DNA from 3 places in the Paenibacillus sp. FSL R5-0517 genome. Region 3 is predicted to be linked to each of the others. Evidence: riboswitches for the same ligand, from Rfam matches in the RefSeq annotation. Region 3 holds a riboswitch; each other region holds the start of a gene.

The links. A riboswitch is a leader RNA that binds a small molecule or an ion and turns the genes downstream of it on or off. The one in region 3 is predicted to bind cobalamin.
Region 1: linked by a shared signal. The riboswitch ahead of nikB (nickel ABC transporter permease) and the one ahead of cobJ (precorrin-3B C(17)-methyltransferase) in region 3 are both predicted to bind cobalamin.
Region 2: linked by a shared signal. The riboswitch ahead of MKX40_RS07270 (ABC transporter substrate-binding protein) and the one ahead of cobJ (precorrin-3B C(17)-methyltransferase) in region 3 are both predicted to bind cobalamin.

Annotation. Positions count from the first base shown of each region.
Region 1 is NZ_CP150235.1:277,309-281,861, reverse strand. Features, by position in the region: gene MKX40_RS01275 (ABC transporter substrate-binding protein) at 1-196, opposite strand, end outside; gene nikC (nickel transporter permease) at 211-1,044, opposite strand; gene nikB (nickel ABC transporter permease) at 1,045-1,983, opposite strand; cobalamin riboswitch at 2,150-2,343, opposite strand; gene MKX40_RS01260 (AraC family ligand binding domain-containing protein) at 2,421-3,248, opposite strand; gene MKX40_RS01255 (alpha-glucosidase/alpha-galactosidase) at 3,453-4,553, shown strand, end outside.
Region 2 is NZ_CP150235.1:1,652,624-1,657,176, reverse strand. Features, by position in the region: gene MKX40_RS07280 (ABC transporter ATP-binding protein) at 1-68, opposite strand, end outside; gene MKX40_RS07275 (iron chelate uptake ABC transporter family permease subunit) at 65-1,111, opposite strand; gene MKX40_RS07270 (ABC transporter substrate-binding protein) at 1,108-2,106, opposite strand; cobalamin riboswitch at 2,548-2,693, opposite strand; gene MKX40_RS07265 (histidine phosphatase family protein) at 2,845-3,531, opposite strand; gene cbiB (adenosylcobinamide-phosphate synthase CbiB) at 3,522-4,502, opposite strand; gene MKX40_RS07255 (adenosylcobinamide amidohydrolase) at 4,547-4,553, opposite strand, start outside.
Region 3 is NZ_CP150235.1:6,376,768-6,381,320, reverse strand. Features, by position in the region: gene MKX40_RS28475 (endospore germination permease) at 1-14, shown strand, start outside; gene MKX40_RS28470 (uroporphyrinogen-III synthase) at 145-981, shown strand; cobalamin riboswitch at 1,181-1,371, shown strand; gene cobJ (precorrin-3B C(17)-methyltransferase) at 1,774-3,699, shown strand; gene MKX40_RS28460 (sirohydrochlorin chelatase) at 3,994-4,553, shown strand, end outside.

The sequences.
Region 1 (4,553 bases), 820 kb from region 3:
GACTGCTGCCAAGCCAGAACAGAGCCACATTCAAATGAGTTGGTGTACTTGTCGAACCCTTGTCCGTACCCGCCGACTTCTCCATTGCACCAGACGAGGTCGATGGATTATTGGCGGTGCCACAAGCTGCAAGCAAGAACACAACCAACATGGATATGAGGGTGAGCAACATTGATTTTTGAAAATTCCTCTTCATTCTGGTTCCTCCAGTTAAGCAGTATTTTTCTTGGGATCAAGCACATCTCGCAGACTGTCTCCCAGTAAATTAAAAATAATGACGGTGCTGAATATCGCCAGACCTGGATAAACCAACAGCCATGGTGCAGTCTGCAGATATCTTCTGCCTTCATTTAACATGGCCCCCCACTCGGGGTTCGGTGGCTGCGCGCCAAGCCCAAGAAAGGACAACCCCGAGATGGACAGCATCATGCCTCCCACATCCATCATCGCCATGACGATGATTGGAGACATCATATTGGGCAGGATCGTCCTGCCGATGATCTGTATTTTACGTGCTCCGCTGAAAGCAGCGGCAGCGACATACTCCTTTTGCTGAAGGGAAATCACCAGGCTTCTGGCCATCCTTGCATACTTCGCCCACCAGACAACCGACAGTGCCAGAACCGTATTGAACAATCCCGGCCCAAGCATCCCCACCACAGCGATCGCAAAAATAAGCCCCGGAAATGCCATTAATGTATCAGACAGGCGCATGAGCACCATATCCGTCACCCCCCGAGCGAAACCGGCGATGACTCCAATCGTTACACCTAACACAAACACGATGCCAATCATCATAAAGGTGAGCAGCAGCGAGGTACGTGCACCGTACAGAAGACGAGATAATACACAGCGGCCCAGTTGATCGGTTCCAAGAGGATACTCGGCGCTGGATGGCTGCAACACTTTGGCAAAGTTCGTTGCAAGTGGGTCGTGTGGTGCAAGCAGCGGTGCAACCATGGCAAGAATAATCCAGAAGGCGGTCAGAGACAGCAGGAAGGTGAACCAGCGATTCTGCAGTAATACCAGTCTGAAGGCTCTCATCTATATATCCACATCCAGTCGGATTCGGGGATCACGAAGATGAGTCCATATATCAACCAGCAGATTCAGGGCGACATATATGATCGCCATCCAGATGACATATCCCTGAATCAGCGGATAATCCCTTGTGAAAATCGCATCTACAGCCATCTGTCCAACACCCGGCCACACAAATAAACTTTCCACAATCGCTGCACCACCTAACAAAGCACCTGTTGTCATACCCATAAGGGTAACGATCGGCAGCAGGGCATTGGGAAGAATATGACGAAAAATAATGATCGATTCCTTCACACCTCTGGATCTGGCTCCGATCACATAGTTCTGGCTTGTCTCCTCAAGCAGGATCGCACGAATCTGTCTGCTGTACTGGGCAACAAGTGGAATCGCGAGTGTACATGCAGGTAGAATCAGGCTGTACCATCCGGAATTGCCCATCACCGGCAGCAGCTTCAGCTGTACGCCGAAGACCAACATGAGCAACATACCCAACCAGAAGCTGGGCATCGATAATCCGGCAAAAGAGAACAGACGAATGACGTGATCAAGCCATTGGTTACGATAGACAGCCGACAGCATCCCCAATGGAAAGGAAACCAGTATAACCAGAAACATGGCGCTTCCTGTTAGCCAAAGCGTTGCCGGGAGCCGTGCCATCAGCACGTCCAGCACTGGACGATTGTATTTATATGATGTACCGAAGTCCCCAGTCATCACCTGTCCCAACCAAGTCCCGTACCGATAGAGAAAGGGCTCGTCCAATCCAAGCTCCGACCTCACCTGCCTGACCAGCTCATCAGATGGCGTTACCCCTGTAGACATAAGCATAAGTCTGGCTGGATCTCCAGGAGACAGGTAGGTTAGCAGGAACGTCAGGAACGTGATGCCGAACAATACGACTACCAGTTGCATTAATCGTTTAATGATATATCTGCTCACGTGTTCAAACGTCCTTCCCCAAAACTTTATGTATATGCCATGATGTTCTCCGTCCATAGCAAAAAAGGCGTCCCTCTCCGTGTTACTGGATGAGGACGCCTTAAATAAACAGATTTTCAGAAAAAATCATGCTCTCTAAACACCTTCCTATCTCCCGTAGGGTACTACTGTGTTTGTTAAACCTGGCAGGTCTCCTGGCTCCAGAATCATCGTCACTTGCAGCTCCTTCCCGGTCTAAACCAGTGGATTATCGCTACCTAACTCCTCTGTTACAGTGGCGGGACCGCGCCGGTATTACACCGGACTTCCCTATTAAGCTTTCACCCTGACGGGCAAAGCACCAAGTTCCACATATTCAATTACACTTCTGTATCAGTATAGCGGGACAACGTTTAATGATCAAAACTTTTCTTTCAAATTTGAAACACTAGGTGCGTCTAATCGCGAATTCTCGACCCCTTCGGAGATACGCCCGTCACACGCTTAAACATCTTGGAAAACAATAATGGGTCCGTATAACCGACAGAATGGGCCACTTCACTGACCGACAGCCCTGGATTCTGAAGAAGTTCGGCAGCACGATTCATACGGTACTCCAGAAAAAATGACTGTAGCGACATGCCATATCGCTCTTTGAATAATCCCGATAGATATGTGCGATCCAGCCCCACGGCTTGGGCAATATCCAGTATGGAGGTTCGCTGACTGTACCTGTTCTCCATAAATTGCACCGCCTGCCGGATGTATGTTTCTTTGTTTGAAAGGAGCTGCCCGACCTCTTCCTTCACAGGTGAAGAAGAGATTAATTCTGCCATCAAGCGGTACAAGAGACTCTGGTTCAACACATCACCTTCCGGTCGCGTGGAAGCTTGGACCATCTCCGTATACAACTGTTCCATCGTAATCGTATCATGGACATCATATATCGGGCGCTCCGGGCTCAGTTGGGCACGTTGCATGAATGCTTTGGCTTGTACCCCTTTGAAGCCGAACCACGAATACGTCCAGGGCTCCTTGGGATCTGCCTCATAATGAATAAGCGTATCCGGGAAAATGATAAAACCCTGTCCCTCGCTAAGCTTGTATTCCTGGTCCCCCATGTACACGATGCCCCGTCCTTCATGGATGTAATGCACAATATAGGAATCACGTACACCCGGTCCCCAATAATGGGCGGGTTCACACGCCTCCCACCCGAAGAACAACAAGACAAGTTCCATCTGTGTCCAGTCCGTGGCTACCACATTCATCTCTATTTTTCTCATTTTATGCCCTCCCTCCTTGTTTCCTTCCGAGGCTCACCATCTGTATGTCTAATTAAATTATAACAGCTAAAGGACATACATATTAGTTGAAAACGGAAACAAAAATGGGATTATGCCATGTTTGAGAGGGGTTGAGCCATAGTTATATGTGCCGAATCGGCCTATAGTTGGGGTACAACATTTTTCAGGGAGGCTGAATTTAAGATGAACAAAATTACGTTTCTCGGTGCGGGAAGCACCGTCTTTGTCAAAAATGTATTGGGTGATGTCATGATGACCGAAGCACTTCAGGATTTTGAGCTGGCATTGTTCGATATCGATGCTGAACGTCTGAGCGATTCAGAGCGTTTGCTGACCAGTCTGGCCCGTTCACTCGGAAGTCGTTGCGTCGTGAACGTATATCAGGACCGCAAAGAAGCGCTGCGCGGGGCCAAATATGTCATCAACGCCATCCAGGTCGGTGGATATGATCCATGTACCATTACGGACTTTGAGATTCCGAAAAAATACGGACTACGTCAAACGATTGCAGATACCCTAGGTATCGGTGGAATTTTCCGTAATTTGCGGACGATTCCGGTCATGCTGGATTTTGCCCGGGATATGCAGGAAGTGTGTCCGGATGCATGGTTCCTGAACTATACCAACCCGATGGCCGTGCTTACCAATGTCATGAATGTGCATGGTGGGATCAAAACCGTAGGTTTGTGTCATAGTGTGCAGGTATGTGTACCACATCTGTTTGATGCACTGGGGATTGATCAGACAGGTGTTGTGGCTAAAATTGCAGGGATCAACCACATGGCGTGGTTGCTCGAAGTTACAAAAGACGGGCAGGACCTGTACCCTGAGATTAAACGACTGGCGAAGGAAAAACAGCAAGAACAGCATGATGACATGGTTCGTTATGAACTGATGCAGCGTTTTGGCTATTATGTAACGGAATCCTCCGAACACAATGCCGAATACCACCCTTATTTCATCAAGCGGAATTACCCGGAGCTGATTGAACGCTTCAACATTCCACTGGATGAGTATCCACGCCGCTGTGTGAACCAGATTGAAGGCTGGAAAGAAATGCGTACCAAGCTGTTTGCCAGCGAAAATATTGAACATACCCGCAGCCGTGAATACGCATCGCATATTATTGAAGCCATGGAGACGAATAACCCGTACAAGATTGGCGGCAACGTCATGAACAACGGACTGATTACGAACCTGCCGCGTGAGGCATGTGTCGAAGTACCTTGTCTGGTCGATGGATCAGGAATCAGTCCTACCTACATTGGGGATCTGCCTCCACAA
Region 2 (4,553 bases), 2.2 Mb from region 3:
TGATCACCATATGACTTCCCAGCTCCCTTAATGGAAATAAGTGAGTTTGAACCGGTACTGGAATTCATGGCATCATCCCCTTCTGCAACTTTTTATTCCGGTGCAGCAGGTAAGCAAAGAACGGCGCACCAACAAAGGCGGTGACGACCCCGAGCGGAATTTCAGTGGGCGCCAGCAACGACCTTGCGATGGTATCGGCCCACACCATGAAGATCGCTCCACCAATGGCTGATAAAGGTACCAACAGTCGATAATCCGGCCCCACCAGCAGCCGCAACATATGCGGGATCACCAATCCAACGAATCCGATGACACCGGATACCGAGACAGCCCCTGCGGTCAGCAGTGTGCCGACTGCCAGCACGGAGAGCTTAAGCCTGTCCACGCCGATCCCGATATGTGCCGCTTGACGTTCTCCCAGCGCAAGCACATTTAACGAGCGTGCCCGGCTCCAGAGAAAGACCAGCCCCAGCAGAAAATACGGGAAAAGGATGGCCGTATACGACCACCCGCGTAATGCCAGACTTCCCATCGTCCAGTATATAATTTCATTAATCGTCTGTTTCGACATGGTCGACAGGAAGGAAACAACTGCTCCCAGGAAACTTTGCATGACCACACCAGCCAGAATGAGGCTGTGTGTTGGTATTTTACGCCCTTCACGAGCCAGTGCCATCACAAACCATAACGTGATTACACCCGTCAAAAATGCAATTAGAGGTAACGTCCAGATTCCGATCAGTGCGTACTGCAATCCGAAGAAAATCAGGAAAGCCGCCCCTACCGACGCACCGGATGATACACCGAGCGTAAACGGATCGGCCAGCGGATTACGCAGCACACCCTGGAAGCCCGCACCCGCAATAGCCAGTGAAGCCCCCACGAGCACAGCAAGCAGTACACGCGGAAAACGCACTTTCCAGATAATCTGTTCGGCTGCCTTATTCCAATCCGGTGTAATCCAGTCGCCCACCCAGGGAATTTTGTGAATCAGGATGCCGGCAATATCCCGAATTGGCAAAGCTACTGAACCAATGCCCGTGCAGATGAGCACGGTAAGCACCAGCAGCACCATGCCCGTCGTTCCGAACAGGATCAGCTTTTTACTCATTGGAACAAGTCAGGATAGATCGCTTTGGCTACTTCTTTCAACCCTTGAGTTACCCGTGGACCCGGACGGCTCAGCAGGTTGGCATCCAGGCCAATAACCGCGTCATTTTTCACAGCCGTAATTTGATCCCAGCCGCTGCGCGCCTTGATGATCTGATCCAGTGTTTTGGAGTTTTCATCAATTACATCGTTGGCATACAAGATTACATCGGGGTTAGAGGCAATCACGTTTTCTTCATTGATTTGGTACCAGCCTTCTTCGTTTGAAGCGATATTGGTTCCTCCGGCTACAGTGATCAGTTCGTCCATGAACTCACCTTTACCTACCGACCAACCTGGGGAGAATTCAACGTATACTTTTTTCTTCTCTTCCGGTTTAACGGCCTTCACCGCTTCGGTTACATCCGTCACGTCCTGTTTCATCTGAGTGATGATTTCTTGTGCTTTTTCCTGATGATCGGTAATTTTACCGAAGGTTTCGATATTGTTCATCACATCGTCAATGGATTTAGGATCCGTTTTGAAAATGGTAATACCGAGTTCGCGCAGCTTCTTCACGGCATCCTCACTCATCGAGATACCTGTAAAGACAATGTCGGCTTCAGATGCAATGATGGACTCTTCGTTGGGCTTGGTGATGCCACCCATTTTCGCTTTGGTTGTTGCTGCTTCCGGATAATCATCATAGTCGGATACACCAACGATCTGTTCATCCAATCCAAGGGCAAACAGGGACTCTGTCTCAGCTGGTGACACGGATACAATTTTGGCTGGCGCCTTTTCAAAAGTAAACGATTCACCCGTTGCATCCGTAACGGTCAGTGGATATTGCGTTTTGAGGTCCGTCTGCGCCTGGCCTTGGGACTGCTCCTGTGCCGGTTGCTGCGAAGTTCCTGTGCCCTCGTTCGTTGTTGCATTGCCACAACCGGCCAAAGCCAGTGCGAGTGCCGCTGCACTTAGCAGGGACGCTACGCTTTTCCAATTCTTGATATTCATTCTGTTATTCTCCCCTTCTCTATCTGTACTATTTTCTTGCAACATGCTTGAACTCTTACTACCTTGCCTTGGTGTTCCTGTACAAGTAAAATCCATCAATTTACACAAGTCCACTCCGATTGCAGTACCATCTTCCGATCGCTGTTATCCCCAGACTTTTTGATTCCCTTTTCGAAAGGGAAAATCCGGGGATAAGCGTATGCTTCCGATGTAGCTTTCTTGTAGAAAGCTTTAAGCGAACACTCCGTTTCTTCAGATCGGTTCTGCACTCTTCGTTAACGTGTAAAAGTTCGGTTTATCTTACATGAACAATAAAAAATCCCTAATCCTTACGTCCAGGATCAGGGATGACGTCTCGCATATGGCGATCTGTACATGTTCAACCCAAGGTTGTCCATGCGCATAGAATTGCCCGAAACGCTGTCCTTTCCTCGAAGGAACACCGGTTTGTACGTCCAGGGCAGGTAACCTGACTTACAGGAATCATCCTGTTTTACAGTGGCGGGACCGTGCCGGATTTGCACCGGCTTCCCCATTTCACCCTTGTGTGTTTCACGACTCGTACTACTCTGCCATGAAAACAGCCTTCACACGCGGGACCCTTGGTCGCTGATATGGTATATCATTGTCATGTAATTTCTGCATGTTATATACGCATTAGCCTTCACAGCCTGCACCGTATCTGTATCCATGCTGAAGTCACACTTCTGTTGTGATTATAGGGTATATTGTACATCCTTACAACCCGATTGGCGGAAAAGTCACTCTGCTACCAAACCATTGATTCCCCTGTCGATCAAGCTGGACCTGAATCGCCTGTCCCGGTACGACATGTGTATCCCAGAACCCAAGCCCGGCAATCAGACGGGACAAGGCATATCGGATGACACCACCATGCGTAACCACAACTATGGTAGGTACCCGTCCCTCATCAACGTGCATTGAAGGCCGACCATTCAACAACATCTCTTGGAGAAATGAATCCATTCGCTCCGTAAACTTCTGCCACGATTCACCCTCGGGCGGAGTGACCTCCTGCGGCGCATCAATCCAGTTTCGGTACTCAGGGTTATCCTTGAGCTGCTCATACGTTAGCCCTTCCCACTGTCCAAAATCAATTTCCCGCAGACGCTGATCGAACTTCACCTCTCCGCCGGCATCAGGAAGAATCTGTTCCAGCGTCTGGCGGCAGCGCAGCAGATCACTGCAATATACCTCGTGCCACGAAACACCGCTCAATTGTTCATGAAGCGGAGCCAGTTCTTCTTTGGCGTCTGGCAGCAGACCGATGTCGGTATGCCCCAGGTATCTTTTTTCCACATTCCATAGCGTTGTCCCGTGACGGACCCACAGAATGTTTCGTTTCATTGAAGCCGGTTGATCCGTATGTACGTCCTTGCCTGCATTCCCCTCATTTAGGGCCATAACAGCATCCCTCCTGCCAGCCACACACCCAGCGATATTAACACACAAAGTGCAACAAAAGCCCCTGCGGACCAGAACATCAGGCGTGATGTTCGCACAATATCCTCGGCTTCCATCGGCCGTGTGGCCTCGCCCAAATAGGCACGAAACGAAGCAACTCCGTGATACACGTTATGTCCGCCAAGTCGGATGCCCAGTGCTCCAGCCACTGCTGATTCGGGAAACCCGCTATTCGGACTTGGATGCAGTCTTGCATCCCGAGCGACCATCCGTGCTGCTCCTTTGGCATCAAATTTCATGACCCAGGCACCCACGATTAACAGCATTGCGGTGAGCCGGGCGGGTATCCAGTTCGCCACATCATCCAGACGGGCCGAGGCCCAGCCAAGATGCAGATACTTGTCATTTTTATATCCGACCATGGAATCGAGTGTGTTGACGGCACGATAAGCCATGGCTAGCGGTGCGCCTCCAATGAGTGCATAGAATAACGGGGATACAATGGCATCCACAATATTTTCAGCAACCGTCTCTACCGTTCCCCGCACAACCTCCGGTTCATCCAGATGCGCCGTATCACGTCCTACAATCATGCTCAGTGAACGTCTGGCCGCCGGCCAATCCTGATGCTTCAGATGACGATACACTTCCATACCTGCATCCTTCAGCCCTTTTGAAGCAATGGTCGTTGCGATGAGCACCACTTCAGCTGCCGCCGCAATGACAGGATGAATCAATCCAAGCACATATACAAGTCCCCAAGTGATGGCAAAAGAACCCCCCGCAACCACAAGCGGGAACAACAGCCCTGCTCTCTTCAGCCCCGAATCTGTGTTCACACGCGAGCGAATAACACGCTCCAACGCCGAGATGCCTTTTCCCATGCCAATCACCGGGTGGGGAATCCAGCGCGGATCACCGATACATCGGTCTAACAGGTACGCCAGTATAATAATCCAGGCTCCAGCCATGCCTGTCCAGAACGGCCAGGTCCATAGATGCTCTATCTCAAAAGTCATTTG
Region 3 (4,553 bases):
TCCAACCTTCCTGATACATTCCATCAAAAATCCTTATAGATGAACGGGCAAAAATAGCGTAAGCACAGTTTCGCTTCACAGAAGTACCCTGTATACTGTAGTCAGACTGATGAACATTCGGCTGGACTAACGGGGGGAACATGAATGGCTCAACATTTGGCAGGTGTGCGTGTAGCATTGACAGGACCACGAAAATCGAAAGAGATGTCCATACTGGTTGAAAAAATGGGGGGAATTCCGCTCGTGCGACCGGCACAGGGGACGGTATTCCTGGATGATCGGAATACCAGGGATGGGCTGGTATCCTGGATCTCAGACCCGCCAGACTGGGCGGTGTTAACGACGGGTATGGGATTGGATGCATTGTTTGAAATGGCTGAGGATATGGAAATTGCGGGACAGTTTTTGGATGTATTATCGGAATCCTCCATTGCAGCGAGGGGATACAAGACGGTGAATGCGCTCAAAAAGCGCAGATTAACGCCTCTGGTACGGGATGATGACGGTAGCACGGACGGGCTCATTCGAGAATTCGCCCCGCATGATCTCGCAGGGAAAAAGGTCATATTACAGCTTCATGGGGAGACAGCTCCCAAACTCGTTGCATGGTTGGAAGAACAAGGTGCAATCGTCAGACAAGTGCTCCCTTACCGCCATGTACCGCCGGAAGATGCAGAGCTGGAACAGCTGTTGCATGAAATTCTAAAGTTCGAGGTAGATGCTGTTGCGTTCACAAGTGGACCCCAGGTCAGATTTCTGACGCAATATGCGGCCTCCAAGGACAAGCTTGAGCCGTTGCTTGCCGCTTTCAGACAAGGCGTAATTCCTGCATCCGTAGGTAAAGTTACAGCAAACTCCATGCGTGAAGAAGGCATTGAGGCGCTGGTCATTCCGGAGGAAGAGAAGATGGGTGCACTCATCGTTGAACTTGGACGTTACTTTTCCGCAGGGCGTGCAGACAAGGTTGGCGGTCAGCAATAAAGGTTGAGTCGTTAACAGAAACGAACTCAATGCAAGGGTTGTTGGATGGTTATAACGAATGGGATATGCATAGGTTATTCCGGGTTCTGATCCGATTTTTGGATCAGGACTTTTTTCTGTTTTGTCTGAAAATAGAAGAATGGATAAGTATCATAAGCATGGACATTATTTCCTGCACGGTGTTATTATGAAAACAATATTGAATGAAAACAAGCAAGGTGCTCTTGCGTGCAGCAAGAGGTAACAGGGAATCGGGTGAAAGTCCCGAGCGGTCCCGCCACTGTAATGGTGAAGCCCTTTTTGATCCAAGTCACTCGGAAAGCCGGGGAAGACAGAAAAGGAAGCTGATGATCCAAAGCCAGGAGACCTACCTTGCATGTGTCACCAAACCCTTCGCGGAAAGGAGTGGTGTACGAAGAATCAGGAATTGGGCGAACAATCGGTTCGCCCGGCTGGCCCCTCCAGGCCACATAGTCACAGGACTACCCTTCGGGAGTCTGGGGCTGTGTTCTTGAGTGTACGTACATGCGTATCCCATCCGTTACAAGGATGGGATTTTTTTGTTTTTTTAGATAAATGCACATCCTTGCGATACCTACCCTGTGTCGGGAAATTGCAGGTAGAGGAATAGATTAGTTGGATCATAACGGTTGATGTAAGAGCCTTGTTCGATAGTCTGAGTAAACAGAGCTGACGAGTTGAACATGCAGTACAGCGGGGGAGAAGGTCGGCATAGCCGCCCTTCTTCACTGTTTAGATCAGTACGACAAGTGTGATGAAGGAGGAGAAATCATGCAAGATCAAGGCAAGCTGCTGATTATCGGGTTCGGCCCGGGAGCAATGGAACATATCACCAAGCGGGCACTCGAAGCACTTCAGGAGAGTGAGGTAATTATCGGATACAACACGTATGTGGATCTTATTCGCCCTCTGTTGAACGGGCAAGCGATTGTACGTACAGGCATGACCGAGGAAGTAAGCCGTGCACAAGAAGCGGTTCGACAGGCGGAGATGGGCAAAATTGTTGCCGTAATTTCTAGCGGTGACGCAGGTGTGTATGGTATGGCTGGACTGGTGTACGAGGTGCTGATGGAGCAAGGTTGGAAGCCGGATACGGGTGTTGCCGTCGAGGTTATTCCGGGCGTATCGGCCATTCAGTCCTGTGCATCACTGCTGGGTGCCCCTGTCATGCACGATGCATGTACGATCAGCCTTAGTGATCACCTTACGCCGTGGGAGACCATTATTCGCCGGGTTGAAGCCGCAGCTTCTGCTGATTTTGTCATTGCCCTGTACAATCCACGCAGTGGACGGCGCACACGCCAGATCGTGGAGACACAGGAAATGATCCTGCGTTATCGTGACCCACAGACCCCCGTAGGTCTAGTGAAAAGTGCATACCGTGAGCGTCAGGACGTTGTCATGACCACACTGGAGGATATGCTGAATCATGATATCGGCATGCTGACGACCGTGATTATCGGCAACTCCTCGACCATGATGTACGAAGGACTCATGGTCACCCCCCGCGGGTATCAGCGGAAATATACGCTGAACACCGCGGAACAGTCGCTCAGACCTCATGAGCGACTACGCACGGAAGCCGAGCCATGGTCGCTCGGCGCAAGGGAAGCCCGCGCTGCCGCCTCCGGCGAGGCAGCGGGCGAGAGCGCGGCCAGCGCTGCATCGGCCGCGCAGCCACAGGCGGAGCCAGCCCTGCGCGGCGCAAGCGCCGGAGCGGGCACGGCTCCGCAAGGGCAGCCGCCCACTGGGGCAGCTGCCATTATGCCTGCGGCAAGCTCGGCGAGCGGCGCTGGCACCGCCGTGCTTGCCGGCGAGCGACCTGCGCCCGTTGCGGCAGAGGCCGCTCCGGGCCGAGTCGCAGAAGCGCCACGCGTCAGCGCAGCTGCGCTGGCCGCCGAGGCGCTGACACGGCTCGCGGCAGGCGGCGCGCTCGCGGGCGAATCGGCGAGCCGCTGGCTGAATGCAGCAGCGCCGAGCCGAGAAGCAAGTTCACCCCAGGCTGCGACCGCAACGGCGGTACGCACCGCGCCCGAGCCTGGGCGTAAGGCGCCGCTGTTCGAAGTCGGCGTGTCGCCCGGCGTGGGCAACAAAAAATTCACCGCAGCCCAGATGGCGCTGCTGGCGCAGTGTGCAAGTGAAGACGGCGAACTGGAGTACACGCCGGAGCACCAGATTATTCTGAGAGTGCCGACATTTGAACCGGACTCGCTGGTTGAAGAGCTGCGTGCAGCGAATTTTATCGTTGTACCGATTGGTGATGTCATCAAGGTGAAGGCCTGTGACTTCTGCAATATGGAGAAGGACGATGCTGTCCCGATGGCTAACCATTTGCAGGCCGTGATTGGCGGACTGGGTGCACCCAAAGAAACGAGTGTGGCGCTGAATGGCTGCGGTATGGCATGTTACGGGGCAGTACTGGAGGATATCGGCATCGTATATCGCAAAGGTGCATATGACCTGTTTCTCGGCGGCAAGAAATTCGGCCGCAATGCTCACCCTGCCCAGCCCGTAGCGGAGGGAATTCCGGGTGATCAGATCGGTGGCATTGTGGAACGTATTGTGGCGGATTACAAGGAAAAGGGCCATCCGAATGAGCGATTCCACAAGTTTTTCAAACGAGTCGGTGTAATTCAAGGCTTCCGCCATGTAGATGCACCGGTCATTGTGGAAGTAAACCCGATATGTGGTGACTAATTCCATACTTAATTCCTTACTAAATTTTTTATAAATAAGTCTTGAGTAATCATTAATTAAGTCCCTGCCTGAACGACTTCTTTCGTGGAGACATGAGGGTACAGCTTGTCAGGACCTATCTAATATTTTGCAATATTCGCTGGATTTCAGCTGACATAGATGGATTGATTTTTACGAGTAATGCAGTGAATGGATGGAATGACTGGTTTGGCGCAGTTTTAGCCGGATGAACTGGAGTGCTGAATGAATATGAAAAGTCTGATCTGCGGGTCAGACGGGGGAGGAATAACAAAGATGGATGCAATATTGTTGGTGGGACACGGGAGCCGTGATCCCGAGGGGAACCGGGAACTGAAGGAGTTTGCACATGAGGTAGCAGCGAAGGCACCTGAGAATACGTTGGTGGAGACCTGTTTTCTGGAATTAACGAGACCAAGTATTGCTGATGGTGTTACCGCTTGTGTGGACCGAGGTGCGACACGTGTTGTGTTGGTGCCGATCATTCTGTTTGCTGCTGGTCATGCCAAGATTGATATTCCTAACGCCATTGACCGCGCCAAGGCACGTTATCCGCAGGTGGAGTTCGTATACGGTCGTCCAATCGGTGTTCACGAGAAAGTTGTCCAAATCATGCAGACCCGTCTGCAAGAAGCACAACCTGTACTTGTCGCATCCCAAGGCGGCACAGCGGTAGCGGCTCCACCTGCTCCGGTGACGGATGAAGAGACTGCCGTACTGGTGCTTGGACGGGGAAGCAGTGACCCGGATGCCAACAGTGACTTTTTCAAAATGACTCGGATGTTATGGGAGAAACTGCCCTACAAGTGGACGGAAAGCAGCTTCATCGGTGTGAC